DNA from 3 places in the Streptomyces sp. NPDC059668 genome. Region 3 is predicted to be linked to each of the others. Evidence: predicted binding sites of a transcription regulator. Region 3 holds the regulator's gene; each other region holds the start of a gene.
What was found. Region 3 encodes HrcA, which represses chaperone genes, less so after heat shock. Its sites were predicted from a motif close to TTNGCACTCNGNNNNNCNGAGTGCNAA; they were not measured.
Positions count from the first base shown of each region.

Region 1: groES (co-chaperone GroES) is a predicted target of HrcA. The motif match lies at 3,557-3,583, and genes of this name have one in related genera.
Region 2: groL (chaperonin GroEL) is a predicted target of HrcA. The motif match lies at 2,664-2,690, and genes of this name have one in related genera.

Region 1 is NZ_JBHWEL010000022.1:61,871-68,010, reverse strand. It holds gene ACFV2J_RS18235 (RNA polymerase sigma factor) at 1-1,048, shown strand, start outside; gene ACFV2J_RS18230 (methyltransferase domain-containing protein) at 1,083-2,270, opposite strand; gene ACFV2J_RS18225 (polysaccharide deacetylase family protein) at 2,577-3,386, shown strand; gene groES (co-chaperone GroES) at 3,728-4,036, shown strand; gene groL (chaperonin GroEL) at 4,151-5,779, shown strand; gene ACFV2J_RS18210 (SDR family NAD(P)-dependent oxidoreductase) at 5,982-6,140, opposite strand, start outside.
Region 2 is NZ_JBHWEL010000029.1:86,635-92,774, reverse strand. It holds SAM riboswitch class I at 1-31, shown strand, start outside; gene thrC (threonine synthase) at 49-1,368, shown strand; gene ACFV2J_RS22000 (MoaD/ThiS family protein) at 1,492-1,767, shown strand; gene ACFV2J_RS21995 (cold-shock protein) at 2,222-2,428, shown strand; gene groL (chaperonin GroEL) at 2,817-4,439, shown strand; gene ACFV2J_RS21985 (NADH:flavin oxidoreductase) at 4,668-5,789, shown strand; gene ACFV2J_RS21980 (hypothetical protein) at 5,901-6,140, opposite strand, start outside.
Region 3 is NZ_JBHWEL010000055.1:7,672-13,811, reverse strand. It holds gene hemW (radical SAM family heme chaperone HemW) at 1-998, shown strand, start outside; gene ACFV2J_RS30510 (DUF3097 domain-containing protein) at 1,400-2,203, opposite strand; gene ACFV2J_RS30505 (MBL fold metallo-hydrolase) at 2,249-2,986, opposite strand; gene hrcA (heat-inducible transcriptional repressor HrcA) at 3,190-4,206, shown strand; gene dnaJ (molecular chaperone DnaJ) at 4,207-5,343, shown strand; gene ACFV2J_RS30490 (nitronate monooxygenase) at 5,468-6,140, shown strand, end outside.

The DNA.
Region 1 (6,140 bases), on a different contig from region 3:
GCACCGGGCGATCGACCTCGTACGCCGCCGGGAGCGCTACGCGCGCAAGCTGGAGGAGATCGGGCGCGACCTGGAGACGACCGTCCCCTTCGAGGAACCCTCCGACCCGGACGACATCGACGACGACCTGCTCCGGCTCGTGTTCACCGCCTGCCACCCGGTGCTGTCCGCCCAGGCCCGCATCGCCCTCACGCTGCGCCTGCTCGGCGGACTGAGCACACCGGAGATCGCCCGCGCCTTCCTCGCGCCGGAGGCGACGATCGCCCAGCGCATCGTGCGCGCCAAACGGACGCTGGCGACGAAGGGGGTCCCCTTCGAGGTCCCCTACGGCCCGGACCGGGAGAGCCGGCTCGGCTCGGTCCTCGAGGTCATCTACCTGGTCTTCAACGAGGGGTACGCGGCCACGGCCGGCGACGACCTGCTGCGCCCCGCCCTCTGCGAGGAGGCCCTCCGGCTGGCCCGCGTCCTCGCCGAGCTGATGCCCGAGGAGCCCGAGGTGCACGGGCTCGTCGCGCTGTTGGAGCTCCAGGAGTCCCGCGCGGCCGCCCGCACCGGGCCCTCGGGCGAGCCGGTCCTCCTCAGGGACCAGAACCGCCGCCGCTGGAACCGCCTGCTGATCCACCGCGGCTTCGCCGCCCTGGCCCGCGCGAGCGCCGTCACCACCGGTGCCCCGGGTCCCTACGCCCTACAGGCCGCCATCGCCGCCAGCCACGCCCAGGCGTACACCTACGAGGACACGGACTGGCGGCAGATCGCCACGCTGTACGGACTTCTCGCGGCGCGTTCCCCGTCGCCCGTCGTGGAACTCAACCGGGCAGTCGCCGTCTCGATGGCGGACGGCCCCGGACCCGCCCTGGCCATCGTCGACACGCTCGCGGCCGAACCCGCCCTGCGCGACTACCACCTGCTTCCCAGCGTCCGCGGGGACCTGCTCGCGCGGCTGGGGCGCACACGGGAGGCGCGGGCGGAGTTCGAACGGGCCGCCGGTCTGGCCCGCAACGAACGCGAACGGAAACTGCTGGAGGCACGCGCGGAGGAGTGCGGCTAGGGCGCAACACGCCCTGGGGCGTGGTGCGGTGCCGTCAGGCGGAGTGCTGCCGGGCCGGGTGGCCGAGCAGCATCGTCGGTGCCCCCGCGACCCGGGTCAGGAAGACGGTGGCCGCGTGCGGACCCTGCGGCTTGACCTTCCTGCGCAGTTCCTCCGGCTCGACCGCGGAGCCGCGCTTCTTCACCGTCAGCACGCCGACCTCCCGCTCCCGCAGCAGCGCCTTCAGCTTCTTCACGTTGAAGGGGAGCCGGTCGGTGATCTCGTACGCGGTGGCGTACGGGGTCGGGCGCAGCGTGTCCGCGGTGATGTACGCGATGGTTTCGTCGAGGAGCCCGCCGTCGAGGTCCTCGGCCGCCTCGGCGACCAGATGGGCGCGGATCACGGCGCCGTCGGGCTCGTACAGATAGCGTCCGACCGGCCGCACCGAGGGGTCGGGCAGGCCGCGGCCGCGCAGGAGGCGCGGGCCGGGCAGCAGGGTGGCGCGCACCAGACCCGGTTCGGTGCCGAACCACAGCACGGCCTCCTTCACGTCCCCGCCGTCCGAGATCCACTCGGCCTCCGCCTCGGCGGGGACCGTCTCGTGCGGGATGCCCGGGGCGATCTTCAGGGCGGCGAGCGGGGCCTTCAGAGCCGCCCCGACCGCCCAGGAGAGCGGCGGTGAGTACGCCTCGGGGTCGAAGATCCGCCCGCCCGCCCTGCCGCCCCGCCGTGCCGGGTCCACGAAGACGGCGTCGTACGGGGCCGTGTCCACCTCCGTGACATCGGCCTCGCGCACCTCGATCAGACCGGAGAGCCCGAGCGCGTCCGCGTTCGCGCGGGCGGCGGCGGCCGCCAGGGGGTCACGGTCGACGGCGAGGACGCGGATCCCGGCGCGGGCCAGCGCGATCGCGTCGCCGCCGATGCCGGAGCAGAGGTCGGCGACCGAGCGCACTCCGAGGGCGCGCAGACGCTCCGCGCGGTGCGTGGCGACCGTGGTCCGGGTCGACTGCTCGACCCCGTTCGCCGTGAAGAACATCCGCTCCGCGTCCTCGGCGCCGAACTTCGCCGCCGCCCGCTGCCGCAGCCGCGCCTGGCCGAGCGCCGCGGAGACCAACTCGGCCGGATGGGTGCGGCGCAGCCGGGTGGCGACGGCCAGCTCCTGGGCCGGTTCGGTGCCGCGTACCTCGTCGAGCAGCGCGTGGCCCTCGGGGGTGAGCAGGGAGGCGAAGGAGACGTCGTTCACCGGCCCATTGTCGGTCAGTGTGGGCCAGTCGGTGGACGGTGCGCGTCCGGTCGCGGTGTCGAAGCCCCGTACGGGCCCTGGCCTGGGAGGATCCGACACCATGCGATCAGTACGACAAGCCGATAAAAATGACGCGAAATGGACGAGTGTCCGAAGCGGGACCGCCGTCCTCGCCGTCATCGGAACCGCCTCCGGCCGTGCCGGCGGCGGGGTCGCGGAGGTGTGGCCCGCACCAGGCCCGCGGCGGGCGTCGCCGGCGCCCGCGGCCGAGCGCCGGGGACCGGCCGCGGCGCGGGAGGGCCACCTGTGAGACGAGGGTCGCCGGGCCCGGGCACCCGGGTGCGCGCGCGGGCGGGCGCCGCGCTGGCCACGGCGCTCGCCGCCGTCCTGCTGGCCGGCTGCGCCCAGTCCGTCGACCCGATCGAGCGCCTGGGCAAGAAGGCCGCACAGGAAGTGGGCAGGGCCCGCCCGCACGGTCCCGCGTCGGCGACGTACCGGCGCTGGGGACTCTCCGCCCCGCTCGCCCCGGCTCCGCGACCGCCCGCCCGCACCGGCGTGCGCCGCGACCGGAAGGGGCTGGTCCCGGTCGTCGGCCGCGTGCCCACCCGCGACAAGGTGGTCTTCCTGACGTACGACGACGGCGCCGAACGCGACCCGCGGTTCGTCGACATGGTGCGTGAACTGCGGCTGCCGGTCAGCATGTTCCTCACGGACAGCGTCGTCGGCCCCGGTTACGGGCACTTCGCGCGGCTGCGGGAGGTGGGCGCGAGCGTGCAGAACCACACCCTCGACCACGCCTCGCTGCGCGGCCTGCCGTACGCCGGCCAGCGGGCCGAGATCTGCGGCCAGCAGGAGAAGCTCAAGGCCCGCTTCGGCATCCGCCCCCGGCTCTTCCGGCCCCCCTACGGCACCTACGACACCACCACCCTGCGCGCCGCCGCCGACTGCGGGGTCTCGGCCGTCGTCCTGGGCAGGGAGGCCGACGCCCACCGGCTGCGCCCCGGCGACATCCTGTCCGGCTTCGAGGAGCCGAACCTCACCGCCGCGACCACCCGCCTCCTCCGCCGCATCCAGGCGGAGGGCTTCACCCCGGCCCGCCTGGAGAACTACCTCTGATGACCCACGCCCGCCGATCCAGCCCGTCCGGCGTTTGAGGACCAGCCCTCCGGGCGATGGCGGGGGTCCAGGGGGCGCAGCCCCTTGGCCGGGGGTCCGGGGGCAGGGCCCCCAGCAGCGCGCCCACACCGACGAACGGCACCCCGAACCCCACGCCACGCCGAAGGCCTTTGGCACTCCGCTTGACCGAGTGCTAATCGCGGTCATAGTCTCAGGCCTGGCACTCCCCACTGGAGAGTGCCAATAGCGACGGGCAGGTCCGGCACCCGCGACGACGGATCCACCTGGTCGCCACCTCAGACAGTTAACCCCGTGAGATCTCCGAAGGGGGAGGTCGGATCGTGACGACCACCAGCTCCAAGGTTGCCATCAAGCCGCTCGAGGACCGTGTCGTGGTCCAGCCGCTGGACGCCGAGCAGACCACGGCTTCTGGCCTGGTCATCCCGGACACCGCGAAGGAGAAGCCCCAGGAGGGCGTCGTCCTCGCCGTGGGCCCGGGCCGCTTCGAGAACGGCGAGCGCCTGCCGCTCGACGTCAGCACCGGCGACATCGTGCTGTACAGCAAGTACGGCGGCACCGAGGTGAAGTACAACGGCGAGGAGTACCTCGTCCTCTCGGCCCGCGACGTGCTCGCGATCATCGAGAAGTAATTCACCACAGTTCTGCAGTGAACTGCGCCCCTGGCCCCCGCGACCTTATGAAGCCGGGCGCTGGGGGCGCGGTTCGTTTTCACCCACGTTTTCCGAGAGGGCTGAACCGCTCCCATGGCGAAGATCCTGAAGTTCGACGAGGACGCCCGTCGCGCCCTTGAGCGCGGCGTCAACAAGCTTGCCGACACGGTGAAGGTGACGATCGGCCCCAAGGGCCGCAACGTCGTCATCGACAAGAAGTTCGGCGCCCCCACCATCACCAACGACGGCGTCACCATCGCCCGCGAGGTCGAGCTCGACGACCCGTACGAGAACCTCGGCGCCCAGCTGGTGAAGGAGGTGGCGACCAAGACCAACGACATCGCGGGTGACGGTACGACCACCGCCACCGTGCTGGCCCAGGCGCTCGTCCGCGAGGGCCTGAAGAACGTCGCCGCGGGTGCCTCCCCGGCGCTGCTCAAGAAGGGCATCGACGCCGCGGTCAAGGCCGTGTCCGAGGAGCTCCTCGCGACCGCCCGCCCGATCGACGAGAAGTCCGACATCGCCGCCGTCGCCGCCCTGTCCGCCCAGGACAGCCAGGTCGGCGAGCTCATCGCCGAGGCGATGGACAAGGTCGGCAAGGACGGTGTCATCACCGTCGAGGAGTCCAACACCTTCGGTCTGGAGCTGGACTTCACCGAGGGCATGGCCTTCGACAAGGGCTACCTGTCGCCGTACTTCGTGACGGACCAGGAGCGCATGGAGGCCGTCCTCGAGGACCCGTACATCCTCATCCACCAGGGCAAGATCTCCTCCATCCAGGACCTGCTGCCGCTGCTGGAGAAGGTCATCCAGGCCAACGCCTCCAAGCCGCTGCTGATCATCGCCGAGGACGTCGACGGCGAGGCCCTCTCGACCCTGGTCGTGAACAAGATCCGCGGCACGTTCAACGCCGTCGCCGTGAAGGCCCCCGGCTTCGGCGACCGCCGCAAGGCCATGCTGGGCGACCTCGCCACCCTCACCGGCGGTCAGGTCATCGCCGAGGAGGTCGGCCTCAAGCTCGACCAGGTCGGTCTGGACGTGCTGGGCACCGCCCGCCGCGTGACGGTCACCAAGGACGACACCACCGTCGTCGACGGCGGCGGCGAGCACGACGCCGTCGTGGGCCGCGTCAACCAGATCAAGGCCGAGATCGAGAACACGGACTCCGACTGGGACCGCGAGAAGCTCCAGGAGCGCCTCGCGAAGCTGGCCGGCGGCGTGTGCGTGATCAAGGTCGGCGCCGCCACCGAGGTGGAGCTCAAGGAGAAGAAGCACCGTCTGGAGGACGCCATCTCCGCGACCCGCGCCGCGGTCGAGGAGGGCATCGTCTCCGGTGGTGGCTCCGCGCTCGTCCACGCCGTGAAGGTCCTGGAGGGCAACCTCGGCAAGACCGGCGACGAGGCCACGGGTGTCGCGGTCGTCCGCCGCGCCGCCGTCGAGCCGCTGCGCTGGATCGCCGAGAACGCCGGCCTCGAGGGCTACGTCATCACCTCCAAGGTCGCCGAGCTCGACAAGGGCCAGGGCTTCAACGCCGCCACCGGCGAGTACGGCGACCTGGTCAAGTCCGGTGTCATCGACCCGGTCAAGGTCACCCGCTCCGCTCTGGAGAACGCGGCCTCCATCGCCTCCCTGCTCCTCACGACCGAGACCCTGGTCGTCGAGAAGCCGGCCGAGGAAGAGGCCGACGCGGGCCACGGCCACGGCCACGGTCACTCCCACTGAGGCACGCGGTGAGGCGCCCGCACCGGTAGGCGCCCACACCGTCGGACAGCACTGAGGCCCAGCTCCCTTCGGGGATGCTGGGCCTCAGCGCTGCACCGGGCACGCGCGCGCCCCACGGCCGTACCGTCCGTACCGGCCGTACAGCTCCACGGCCGTACAGTCCTGCTGTTCTACGGCTCAGCCGCTCAGCCGCTCAGCCGCTCTACTGCGGCCCGTACTTGCGCCCCGTCTTCGACGTGATCCCGCCGAGCAGCCCGCGCGGCGCCACCTTCACCACACCCATCAGCGCCTTGTAACGCAGGTCGGGGATGGACAGCGACTTGCCGCGGGCCAGGTCCGCGAGCGCCGCCGCGACCAGCTT
Region 2 (6,140 bases), on a different contig from region 3:
ACGGCGAAGTGCGCCGTGAGGAAGATGAGGAGAAAGGGCCTCGCCTCCATGGCTGCGCAGACTGTTGCAAGCACCGCGGACACCGCGACCTCCGCGAATCCCGCCACGTCCACCGGCTCCGTCGATCTGGGTCCCGCCGCGGCGCTCTCCTGCCGCGAGTGCGGCCACCGGGTGCCGCTCGGCCCGGTCTTCGCCTGCGAGGAGTGTTTCGGACCGCTGGAGATCGCCTACGACTTCTCGGCCTACGACACCGAAGAACTCCGGGCACGCATCGAGGCGGGCCCCGCGAACATCTGGCGTTACGCGCCGCTGCTGCCCGTCCCGGCCGACGTCGCCGACAAGCCGAACATCAACCCGGGCTGGACCAGGCTCGTCAAGGCCGACAACCTCGCCCGCGAGCTGGGTGTCGACCCGGGCAGGCTCTTCGTCAAGGACGACTCCGGCAACCCGACGCACTCCTTCAAGGACCGCGTCGTCGCCCAGGCCATCGAGGCCGCCCGCGCCTTCGGCTTCACCACCCTCTCCTGCTCCTCCACCGGCAACCTCGCCGGCGCGGTGGGCGCGGCCGCGGCCCGTGCCGGTTTCCGCTCCTGCGTGTTCATCCCGCACGACCTGGAGCAGGGCAAGGTCGTCATGGCCGCGGTCTACGGCGGCGAGCTCGTCGGTATCGAGGGCAACTACGACGACGTGAACCGCTTCTGCTCCGAGCTGATCGGCGACCCGGCCGGTGAGGGCTGGGGCTTCGTCAACGTCAACCTGCGCCCGTACTACGCGGAGGGGTCCAAGACCCTCGCGTACGAGATCTGCGAGCAGCTCGGCTGGCAGCTGCCCGACCAGCTCGTCGTCCCGATCGCCTCCGGGTCCCAGCTGACCAAGGTCGACAAGGGGCTCCAGGAGCTGATCAAGCTCGGCCTCGTCGAGGACAAGCCCTACAAGATCTTCGGCGCGCAGGCCGAGGGCTGTTCACCGGTGTCCGTCGCCTACAAGGCCGGCCACGACGTCGTACGGCCGCAGAAGCCGGACACCATCGCCAAGTCGCTCGCCATCGGCAACCCCGCGGACGGCCCGTACGTGCTGGACATCGCGCGGCGGACGGGCGGGGCCGTGGAGGACGTGAACGACGAGCAGGTGGTCGACGCGATCAAGCTGCTGGCGCGCACCGAGGGGATCTTCGCGGAGACCGCCGGCGGTGTGACGGTGGGCGTGACCAGGAAGCTCATCGAGAACGGGCTGCTCGACCCGACGCTCACCACGGTCGTGCTGAACACCGGGGACGGCCTCAAGACGCTGGACGCGGTGGCCGGCACGGGACTGACCGCGACCATCCGCCCCAGCCTGGACTCCTTCCGCGAGGCCGGCCTCGCGTAGCCGCCCGGCCGGGGAGGCCGTTCCCCGGCCGCGGGCCGCCCGTGGGGGCCGGCCACGCAGTTCCGCGCGCCCCCGCCGGGCGCTCCCCAGCCGTACGCCACCATCCGACCGGGAGGTCACCGCATGAGCGTCAACGTCCGCATCCCCACCATCCTGCGCACCTACACCGGTGGCCGGTCCGAGGTGACCGCCGAGGGCGGGACCCTCGGCGAGGTGATCTCCGACCTGGAGAAGAACCACACGGGCATCGCCGCGCGGGTGCTGGACGACGAGGGCAAGCTGCGCCGGTTCGTCAACGTGTACGTCAACGACGACGACGTCCGCTTCGAGCAGGGCCTGGAGACGGCGACGCCGGACGGCGCGGGCGTCTCGATCATCCCCGCCGTCGCCGGAGGCTGAGGCGCGGTTACCCACGGTGAGATCATTACCGTGGGTAATGCCAATCACCGAGAGTTCATCGAATTGCCCCCTCCGTGAGAGAAGCGGAGGGGGCAATTCTGTATGGTTGAGCGGGGTACAGTTGGGGAACCCGCCGCCTTATCCATGCCGGGTGCATATGAGTGCACGCCCGGCCCGCGACAAGAAATGGCCAAAGTGCCCGGCGCTTTTGAGCCTTATGCGGCCTTTATGGGGCCCGAGTTGCCCTAAATCTTCGCGAATTCTCCCTATATTCCCGATCGGGCGTGCCCAGAATTCTCGTCCGATTGACCTGTTGCAGACGGCAGTTGGGCAGATACATTCAGCCGCGGTCGACGCGTTCCGGCGCACACCCCCAATCCGTTGGGGGGTGGAGGTCTGACCCGGGCCCGCGAAGTGCGGTCCTGTGCAAGGGCCAGTAATAGGGGAGTTAGGCATGGCTCAGGGCACCGTCAAGTGGTTCAACGCGGAGAAGGGGTACGGCTTCATCGCGGTCGACGGTGGTGCGGATGTTTTCGTCCACTACAGCGCGATTCAGATGGACGGCTACCGCACCCTGGAAGAGGGTCAGCGGGTCGATTTCGAGATCTCGCAGGGCCAGAAGGGGCCGCAGGCGGACATGGTCCGGCTCGCGACCGGCTGAAGCACGCGCCGACTGACTGTTCGACGTGACGAAGGGCTCGTATCCCTCTGGGGTGCGGGCCCTTCGGTATGTCCGTGAACCGGCGGGGGCCGTCCGTGAGCCCTCCCGAGGACCCGCGCGCGACCCCGCCGGAGCGTCCGCGCGACCCCCTACGGAGGTGGCCGGCCCGCCCTCGTCCAGCTGGGGATCCTCCCGAGTCGCTTGCACTCGGCAGGGGCGAGTGCTAATCATTGCGTTAGCACTCTGAAGGTGAGAGTGATAACGAAGGACCGGGTCGGTGAGGCCCGCAGGCCAGGTGGTGCAAGGAACCACGGGGCAGGCAGGCCGTCCGTCGCGGGCGCCAGCGCGGTCCGGAGCAATCCACCCCAGTCCGGGAGGACCACTTCACATGGCCAAGATCATCGCGTTCGACGAGGAGGCACGGCGCGGTCTCGAGCGCGGGATGAACCAGCTCGCCGACGCCGTCAAGGTCACCCTTGGCCCCAAGGGCCGCAACGTCGTCCTCGAGAAGAAGTGGGGCGCCCCCACGATCACCAACGATGGTGTTTCCATCGCCAAGGAGATCGAGCTCGAGGACCCGTACGAGAAGATCGGCGCCGAGCTGGTCAAGGAAGTCGCCAAGAAGACGGACGACGTCGCCGGCGACGGAACGACCACCGCGACCGTGCTCGCCCAGGCGCTCGTCCGCGAGGGCCTGCGCAACGTGGCCGCCGGCGCCAACCCGATGGCCCTCAAGCGCGGTATCGAGAAGGCCGTCGAGGCCGTCTCCGGTGCCCTGCTCGAGCAGGCCAAGGATGTCGAGACCAAGGAGCAGATCGCTTCCACGGCCTCCATCTCCGCCGCCGACACCCAGATCGGCGAGCTCATCGCCGAGGCGATGGACAAGGTCGGCAAGGAAGGCGTCATCACCGTCGAGGAGTCCCAGACCTTCGGTCTGGAGCTGGAGCTCACCGAGGGTATGCGCTTCGACAAGGGCTACATCTCGGCGTACTTCGCCACCGACATGGAGCGGATGGAGGCGTCGCTCGACGACCCCTACATCCTCATCGCCAACTCCAAGATCGGCAACGTCAAGGACCTGCTCCCGCTCCTGGAGAAGGTCATGCAGTCGGGCAAGCCGCTGCTGATCATCGCCGAGGACGTCGAGGGCGAGGCCCTGTCGACCCTGGTCGTCAACAAGATCCGTGGCACCTTCAAGTCCGTCGCCGTCAAGGCTCCGGGCTTCGGTGACCGCCGCAAGGCCATGCTCGGCGACATCGCCATCCTCACGGGCGGCGAGGTCATCTCCGAGGAGGTCGGCCTCAAGCTGGAGAACGCCGGGATCGACCTGCTCGGTCGCGCCCGCAAGGTCGTCATCACCAAGGACGAGACCACGATCGTCGACGGCTCCGGCTCCGCCGACCAGGTCGCCGGCCGGGTCAACCAGATCCGTGCCGAGATCGAGAACTCGGACTCGGACTACGACCGCGAGAAGCTCCAGGAGCGCCTGGCGAAGCTGGCCGGCGGCGTGGCCGTCATCAAGGCCGGTGCCGCCACCGAGGTCGAGCTCAAGGAGCGCAAGCACCGCATCGAGGACGCCGTCCGCAACGCGAAGGCGGCCGTCGAGGAGGGCATCGTCGCCGGTGGTGGCGTGGCCCTGCTCCAGGCTTCCTCGGTCTTCGAGAAGCTCGAGCTGACGGGTGACGAGGCGACCGGCGCCAACGCCGTGAAGCTCGCGCTGGAGGCCCCGCTCAAGCAGATCGCCGTCAACGGTGGTCTCGAGGGTGGCGTCATCGTCGAGAAGGTGCGCAACCTGCCCGTCGGCCACGGCCTCAATGCCGCGACCGGTGAGTACGTCGACATGATCGCCGAAGGCATCATCGACCCGGCGAAGGTCACGCGCTCTGCCCTGCAGAACGCCGCCTCCATCGCCGCGCTGTTCCTCACCACCGAGGCCGTCATCGCCGACAAGCCGGAGAAGGCCGCCGCGGCCGCTCCGGGCGGCATGCCGGGCGGTGACATGGACTTCTGATCGACTCCGGTCGCTCACTGTCCTTACGTTCCGAGGGCGGTACCCCTTCTTCCAGGGGTACCGCCCTCGGGCGTGTCCGGGGTCACAGAAAGGCCCGCGGAGCCCCGGAATGCCACACCGGCTCCGGCGGTTGAGGGGACGGGCGGTTGATGCGCATGCACATACCGTGTGGAATGCCCGTCAGTCGTCCGCCCGCTGACCGACCGACCTCTCCGAGGAGCTCCGTACGTGACTGCCAACGCCGCCTCCCGCGCCGCCGACATCCTGTCCCGCCCCGTCTCCCTGAACGGCCTGACCGTTCCGAACCGGATCGTGATGGCACCGATGACCCGGCAGTTCTCGCCGGGCGGTGTTCCGGGCGAGGACGTCGTCGGGTACTACGCCCGCCGCGCCGCCGCGGGCGTCGGCCTCATCGTCACCGAGGGCACGTACGTCGGCCACGAGTCGGCCGGGCAGAGCGACCGTGTCCCGCGCTTCCACGGCGAGGAGCAGCTCGCCGGCTGGACGAAGGTCGCGGACGCGGTGCACGCGGCGGGCGGCACGATCGTGCCCCAGCTGTGGCACATCGGCATGGTGCGTGAGGCGGGCCAGCCGCCGTTCGCCGACGCCCCGGCCGTCGGGCCTTCCGGTCTCACCGGCGAGGGTGCCGAGGTCACCGGCAAGGCCATGACCCAGCAGGACCTGGACGACGTCGTCGAGGCGTTCGCGAAGGCGGCGGCCGACGCCGAGCGCATAGGTTTCGACGGTGTCGAGCTGCACGGCGCCCACGGCTACCTGCTCGACCAGTTCCTGTGGTCGGGCACCAACCGCCGCACCGACGCGTACGGCGGCGACCCGGTGGCCCGGGCCAGGTTCTCGGCGGAGATCGCGGCCGCGGTCCGCGACGCCGTCTCGCCGGAGTTCCCGGTCATCTTCCGCTACTCGCAGTGGAAGCAGCAGGCGTACGACGCCCGGCTTGCCGAGACCCCGGAGGAGCTGGAGGCCATCCTGACCCCGCTGGCCGAGGCCGGTGTGGACGTCTTCCACGCCTCCACCCGCCGCTACTGGCTCCCCGAGTTCGACGGTTCCGACCTCAACCTGGCGGGCTGGACGAAGAAGCTGACGGGCAAGCCGGTCATCAGCGTCGGCTCGGTCGGCCTGGACGGCGAGTTCCTGAAGGCCTTCCAGGGCGAGGGATCCTCCGTGCGGGGCATCGACGACCTCCTCGACCGCCTGGAGCGCGACGAGTTCGACCTCGTCGCCGTCGGCCGCGCGCTGCTCCAGGACCCCGAGTGGGCGGCGAAGGTCCTGGCCGGCCGCTTCGACGAGCTCAAGTCGTACGACCCGGCGGCGCTGCGGACGCTCAGCTGACCCCTGCCCGGTCCCGGGCCGGCGCACGGCGCCTGCCCGGCGACGGGAGCGCCCGGGACCGGGAGGGCCCGCCTCCGTACGGCCGGCGGGCCCGGCGGCCCGGGGTCGGGGCTACAGGTTCCCCATCGGTTCGATGTCGACCTTGACCGGGGTGCCCCAGATGCGCAGCACCTCGTAGTCCGTGAACTCGTGGACCAGGCGGTAGGCCATTCCCGGCCGGGGGGTGCGGCGCTCCGCGGCGAGATAGCGCTCCGCCTCCTGGCGGTCGCGGCGCGGGGTGCCGCACAGCGCCCAGACCTGCCCCGTCCACACCTCCGGGAGCCAGCGCTGCTGGGGCTGGGGGCGGTCGGC
Region 3 (6,140 bases):
TCGCCCGCAAGGTGCTCGGAGACGATCCGCGCCCCGTCCGTACGGTCTTCGTCGGGGGCGGTACGCCGACGCTGCTGGCCGCCGGCGACCTCGTACGGATGCTGGGCGCGGTCCGTGAGGAGTTCGGGCTCGCGGACGACGCCGAGATCACCACGGAGGCGAACCCGGAGTCCGTGGACCCGGAGTACCTCGCGACCCTGCGGGCCGGGGGCTTCAACCGGATCTCCTTCGGCATGCAGAGCGCCCGGCAGCACGTACTGAAGGTGCTCGACCGCACCCACACCCCCGGGCGCCCCGAGGCCTGTGTCGCCGAGGCCCGCGCGGCGGGCTTCGAGCACGTGAACCTCGACCTGATCTACGGCACGCCCGGCGAGTCCGACGACGACTGGCGGGCCTCGCTGGACGCCGCGCTCGGCGCCGGGCCCGACCATGTCTCCGCATACGCCCTGATCGTCGAGGAGGGCACCCAGCTGGCCCGGCGCATCCGCCGGGGCGAGGTCCCGATGACGGACGACGACGTCCACGCGGACCGCTACCTCATCGCGGACGAGGTGATGGCAGCTGCGGGCTTCGACTGGTACGAGGTGTCCAACTGGGCCACCTCCGAGGCCGGCCGGTGCCTGCACAACGAGTTGTACTGGCGTGGCGCGGACTGGTGGGGGGCCGGGCCCGGCGCCCACAGCCACGTCGGCGGCGTGCGCTGGTGGAACGTGAAGCACCCCGGGGCGTACGCGGCGGCGCTGGCGTCCGGAAGGTCTCCCGGCGCGGGGCGCGAGCTGCTCTCCGGCGAGGACCGCCGCGTCGAGCGGATCCTCCTCGAACTGCGGCTGCGCGAAGGCTGCCCGCTCTCCCTGCTCCGCCCGGAGGGGCTCTCGGCCTCCCGCCGCGCGCTCTCCGACGGACTCCTGGAGAACGGTCCCTACAACGAGGGCCGCGCCGTCCTCACGCTGCGCGGACGCCTGCTCGCGGACGCCGTGGTCCGGGACCTGGTGGACTGAACGCCCGCTGGCCCACAGTCCACGTCCATGATCTCCGGGGAGTGGCCGGCCGAGGACGCGACCGTTCTCCGGTACGGGTTGCGGCGGCCGCTGCTCAGCCTGCCGATCGTGGCGGTGTTCCTCGCGGGCGGTGGGACGGGGGTCCGGTTCGCCGTCCGGGACGACGGGATCGGTGCCGGCTGGATACCCCTCGCGGTGCTCATGGCGATGGGTGCGGGCGGCCTGATCCTGTTCGTCTCCCGCTGGCGGGCAGGGAGACCCGGACAGGAAGGGCCACCGCAGCCGGAGCCGCGACACCGGCGGTCCCGTCGCGTCCCCCGACCCCCACGACCCCCGCCCTCCCCAGGACCCTCGCCCTCCCCAGGACCCTCGCGATCCCCACGGCCTCCACGGCCCCGGTGTCACTCCGGCGCCGTGACGAAGTCGATCAGCTCCTCCACCCGGCCCAGGAGCTCCGGCTCCAGGTCCTTGTAGGAGCGCACCCGGGACAGGATGTGCTGCCAGGCCGCACCGGTGTTCTCCGGCCAGCCCAGGGCCCGGCACACGCCCGTCTTCCAGTCCTGCCCGCGCGGGACCCGGGGCCAGCCGGGAATGCCCACGGAGGACGGCTTCACGGCCTCCCAGACGTCGATGTACGGATGGCCGAGGACGAGGGCGTGCTCACTGGTGACCGCCTGCGCGATACGCCACTCCTTCGTGCCGGGGACCAGATGGTCGACCAGCACGCCCAGCCGGGCGTCCGGCCCCGGCGCGAACTCCTCCACGACGGCGGGGAGATCGTCGACGCCCTCCAGGTACTCGACCACGACACCCTCGATGCGGAGGTCGTCGCCCCAGACCCGCTCGACCAGCTCGGCGTCGTGGCGGCCCTCCACGTAGATGCGGCCGGCCCGCGCCACACGGGCCCGCGCGCCCGGCACGGCGACCGAACCGGATGCCGTGCGGCCGGGCCGGGCCGGCCCCGCGGCCGGACGGACCAGCGTGACCACCCTGCCCTCCAGCAGGAAGCCGCGCGGCTCCAGCGGGAACACCCGGTGCTTGCCGAAGCGGTCCTCCAGCGTCACCGTGCCCGCCTCGCAGCCGATCACCGCCCCGCAGAACCCCGTACCGGGCTCCTCGACCACCAGGCCCGGGTCCGCGGGGACCTCGGGTACCGGCTTGGGCTTCTTCCACGGCGGGGTGAGATCCGGAGAGTACTGGCGCATTCGGATGACGATAGGAGAACCGGCGGCGAGGTGACGGGGAGATCCCTACGACACGCCGGTACGTCTCGCCAGCGCGTCCCGCTGCGCCCGGACGAACGCCGCATTCACCGCGGCCCCGTGACCCGGCACGTAGACCGCCCCCTCGCCGCCCAGGGCGAGCAGCCGGTCCAGCGCGGCCGGCCAGCGGGAGGGGACGGCGTCGGGACCCGCCTGGGGCTCGCCGGACTCCTCCACCAGGTCCCCGCAGAAGACGACCTCCGGTGAACCGGCGATCCCGGTCACCCGGACCGCCAGATCGTGCGCCGTGTGGCCCGGACCCACGACCGCCAGCAGGGCCCGGACACCGCCGCCCAGATCGAGCGTCCGCTCGCCCGACACGGAGTGGCCCGGGGCGACCAGGGCGTCCGCGGCCTCGGCGGCGTCCCGCGGGTCCAGACCGTGACGTACGGCGTCCAAGCGCAGTTCCTCGCCCCCGTACGCGGACACCGTGCCGGGACCGGCCGCCCCGAACACCTGCGCGCCCGTGAACGCCGCCGCGCCGAAGACATGGTCGAAGTGCGGGTGGGTGAGTGCGAGGTGCGTCACGTCCCGGTCCGTGCCGAGAATCCGTCGCGCCTCGGCGCGCAACCGTGCGCCCTCCCCGAGGCTCGCTCCCGCGTCGACCATGAGCGTCGCGTCCCCGCCCACCACCAGCCCGGCCGTGCAGTCCCAGCCCGGGAGCCGCCGCCGGCCCACGCGCGGGGCCAGCTCCTCCCACCCCGCCTCTTCCCAAGTCACCTTCATACGCCGACGCTAGCGGTGAGGGCGCGGACAGTACGACATCGCGGGACACGTCGGGGCACGTCGGTGCGCCTCGCGCAAGATCGCGGGCCCGCCCTTGCCGGGGCCGTACCCACCGGCCGTACACTGGGCCGGGGAATGCTGGCACTCGCACGCGCTGAGTGCCAGGCGAGGCCGCGAGGGACCGACGACTGGAGGTGTGCGCGATGCTGAGTGAACGCAGGCTCGAAGTGCTGCGCGCCATCGTCCAGGACTACGTGGGCACCGAGGAGCCGGTCGGTTCCAAGGCGCTGACGGAGCGGCACCGGCTGGGGGTCTCCCCGGCCACGGTCCGCAACGACATGGCCGCCCTGGAGGACGAGGGGTACATCGCCCAGCCGCACACCAGCGCCGGGCGCATCCCCACCGACAAGGGCTACCGGCTCTTCGTCGACAAGCTCGCCGGCGTCAAGCCGATGACCGGACCCGAGCGGCGGGCCATCCAGAACTTCCTGGGCGGCGCCGTCGACCTCGACGACGTCGTCGGGCGGACCGTGCGGCTGCTCGCGCAGCTGACCCGGCAGGTCGCCGTCGTGCAGTACCCGTCGCTGACCAGATCGACCGTGCGGCACGTGGAGCTGCTGTCCCTGGCCCCGGCCCGGCTGATGCTCGTCCTGATCACGGACACAGGGCGGGTCGAGCAACGCATGATCGACTGTCCGGCGCCGTTCGGGGAGACGTCCGTGGCGGATCTGCGGGCCCGGCTCAACAGCCGGGTGGCGGGCCGCCGTTTCGCGGACGTCCCGCCGCTCGTCCAGGACCTGCCGGACGCCTTCGAGACGGACGACCGGGGTACGGTCGCGACGGTGCTCTCCACCCTTCTGGAGACGCTCGTCGAGGAGACCGAGGAGCGTCTGATGATCGGCGGCACCGCGAACCTGACCCGCTTCGGACATGATTTTCCCCTCATGATCAGACCGGTGCTCGAAGCGCTGGAGGAACAGGTCGTGCTCCTCAAACTGCTGGGGGAGGCGGGGGATTCGGGCATGACCGTACGGATCGGTCACGAGAACGCGTATGAGGGACTCAACTCCACGTCCGTGGTCTCCGTCGGCTACGGTTCGGGCGACGAGGCAGTAGCCAAACTCGGCGTGGTCGGACCGACCCGCATGGATTACCCGGGAACGATGGGAGCGGTACGAGCGGTGGCACGGTACGTCGGACAGATCCTGGCGGAGTCTTAAGTGGCCACGGACTACTACGCCGTGCTCGGCGTGCGCCGCGACGCGTCCCAGGACGAGATCAAGAAGGCTTTCCGGCGGCTCGCTCGCGAGCTGCATCCGGACGTCAATCCCGATCCGAAGACGCAGGAGCGGTTCAAGGAGATCAACGCCGCCTACGAGGTGTTGTCGGACCCGCAGAAGAAGCAGGTCTACGACCTCGGTGGCGACCCGCTGTCCCAGGCGGGCGGCGCGGGCGCGGGCGGCTTCGGAGCCGGCGGCTTCGGCAACTTCTCGGACATCATGGACGCCTTCTTCGGCACGGCGTCGCAGCGGGGCCCCCGGTCGCGCACGCGGCGCGGCCAGGACGCCATGATCCGGCTCGAGATCGAGCTGGACGAGGCCGCCTTCGGCACCACGAAGGACATCCAGGTCGACACGGCCGTCGTGTGCGGCACCTGCAACGGTGAGGGCGCCGCGCCGGGAACCTCCGCCCAGACCTGCGACATGTGTCGCGGGCGTGGCGAAGTGTCCCAGGTCACCCGGTCGTTCCTGGGCCAGGTCATGACCTCGCGTCCGTGCCCGCAGTGCCAGGGGTTCGGCACCGTCGTGCCGACCCCGTGCCCGGAGTGCGCGGGCGACGGACGGGTCCGGTCCCGGCGCACGCTCACGGTGAAGATCCCGGCGGGCGTCGACAACGGCACCCGGATCCAGCTCGCGGGCGAGGGCGAGGTCGGGCCCGGTGGCGGACCCGCCGGTGACCTGTACGTCGAGATCCACGAACTGCCGCACTCGACCTTCCAGCGCCGCGGTGACGACCTGCACTGCACGGTCACCATCCCGATGACCGCCGCGTCGCTCGGCACCAAGGTGCCGCTCGAGACCCTCGACGGTCTGGAGGAGGTCGACATCCGGCCCGGCACGCAGTCCGGACAGTCGATCCCGCTGCACGGGCGCGGCGTCACGCATCTGCGCGGCGGCGGCCGGGGCGACCTCATCGTGCACGTCGAGGTCACCACGCCGACCAAGCTCGACGCCGAGCAGGAGCGGGTGCTCAGGGAACTGGCGCAGCTGCGCGGCGAGGAGCGTCCGACCGGGCAGTTCCAGCCGGGCCAGCAGGGCCTGTTCTCCCGCCTCAAGGACGCGTTCAACGGCCGCTGACCCGCACGGCGACGGGGAGGGGCGGCGGGGGCGGAAAAGGACCGCGGACCGTCCGCCCCGGTGGTCCCGGCGGGCCGGAAGGCCGGATTTCGGACTTGTTCGGAGGACGTGACAACATGCCGTCATGTCCTCCGCACTGACCGATCTCTTCCCTCACCCGATCGTGCAGGCCCCCATGGCGGGCGGCGTCTCCGTCCCGCATCTCGCGGCCGCCGTGTCCGAGGCCGGCGGGCTCGGGTTCCTCGCCGCCGGGTACAAGACCGCCGACGGCATGTACCAGGAGATCAAGCAGTTGCGCGGGCTGACGAGCCGGCCCTTCGGGGTCAACCTCTTCATGCCGCAGGCCGAGTACGCGGACCCGGCCACCGTCGAGGTGTACGCCCACCAGCTGGCCGGTGAGGCCTCCTGGTACGAGACGGAGCTCGGCGATCCGGACAGCGGCCGCGACGACGGCTACGACGCCAAGCTCGCGGTCCTCCTCGACAACCCGGTGCCGGTGGTCTCCTTCCACTTCGGCTGCCCCACCCGCGACGTCCTGGACTCCCTCGCCCGGGTCGGCACGCTCACGATGATCACCGCGACCACGGCCGAGGAGGCCCTCGCGGTGCAGCGGGCGGGTGCCGCCGCGGTCGTCGTGCAGGGCGTGGAGGCCGGCGGCCACCAGGGCACCCACCGCGACAACCCGGAGACGGACGGCACGGGGATCGGACTGCTCTCCCTGATCGCCCAGGTCCGCGAGACCGTGCAGATCCCGGTCGTCGCCGCCGGCGGCATCATGCGCGGCAGCCAGATCGCCG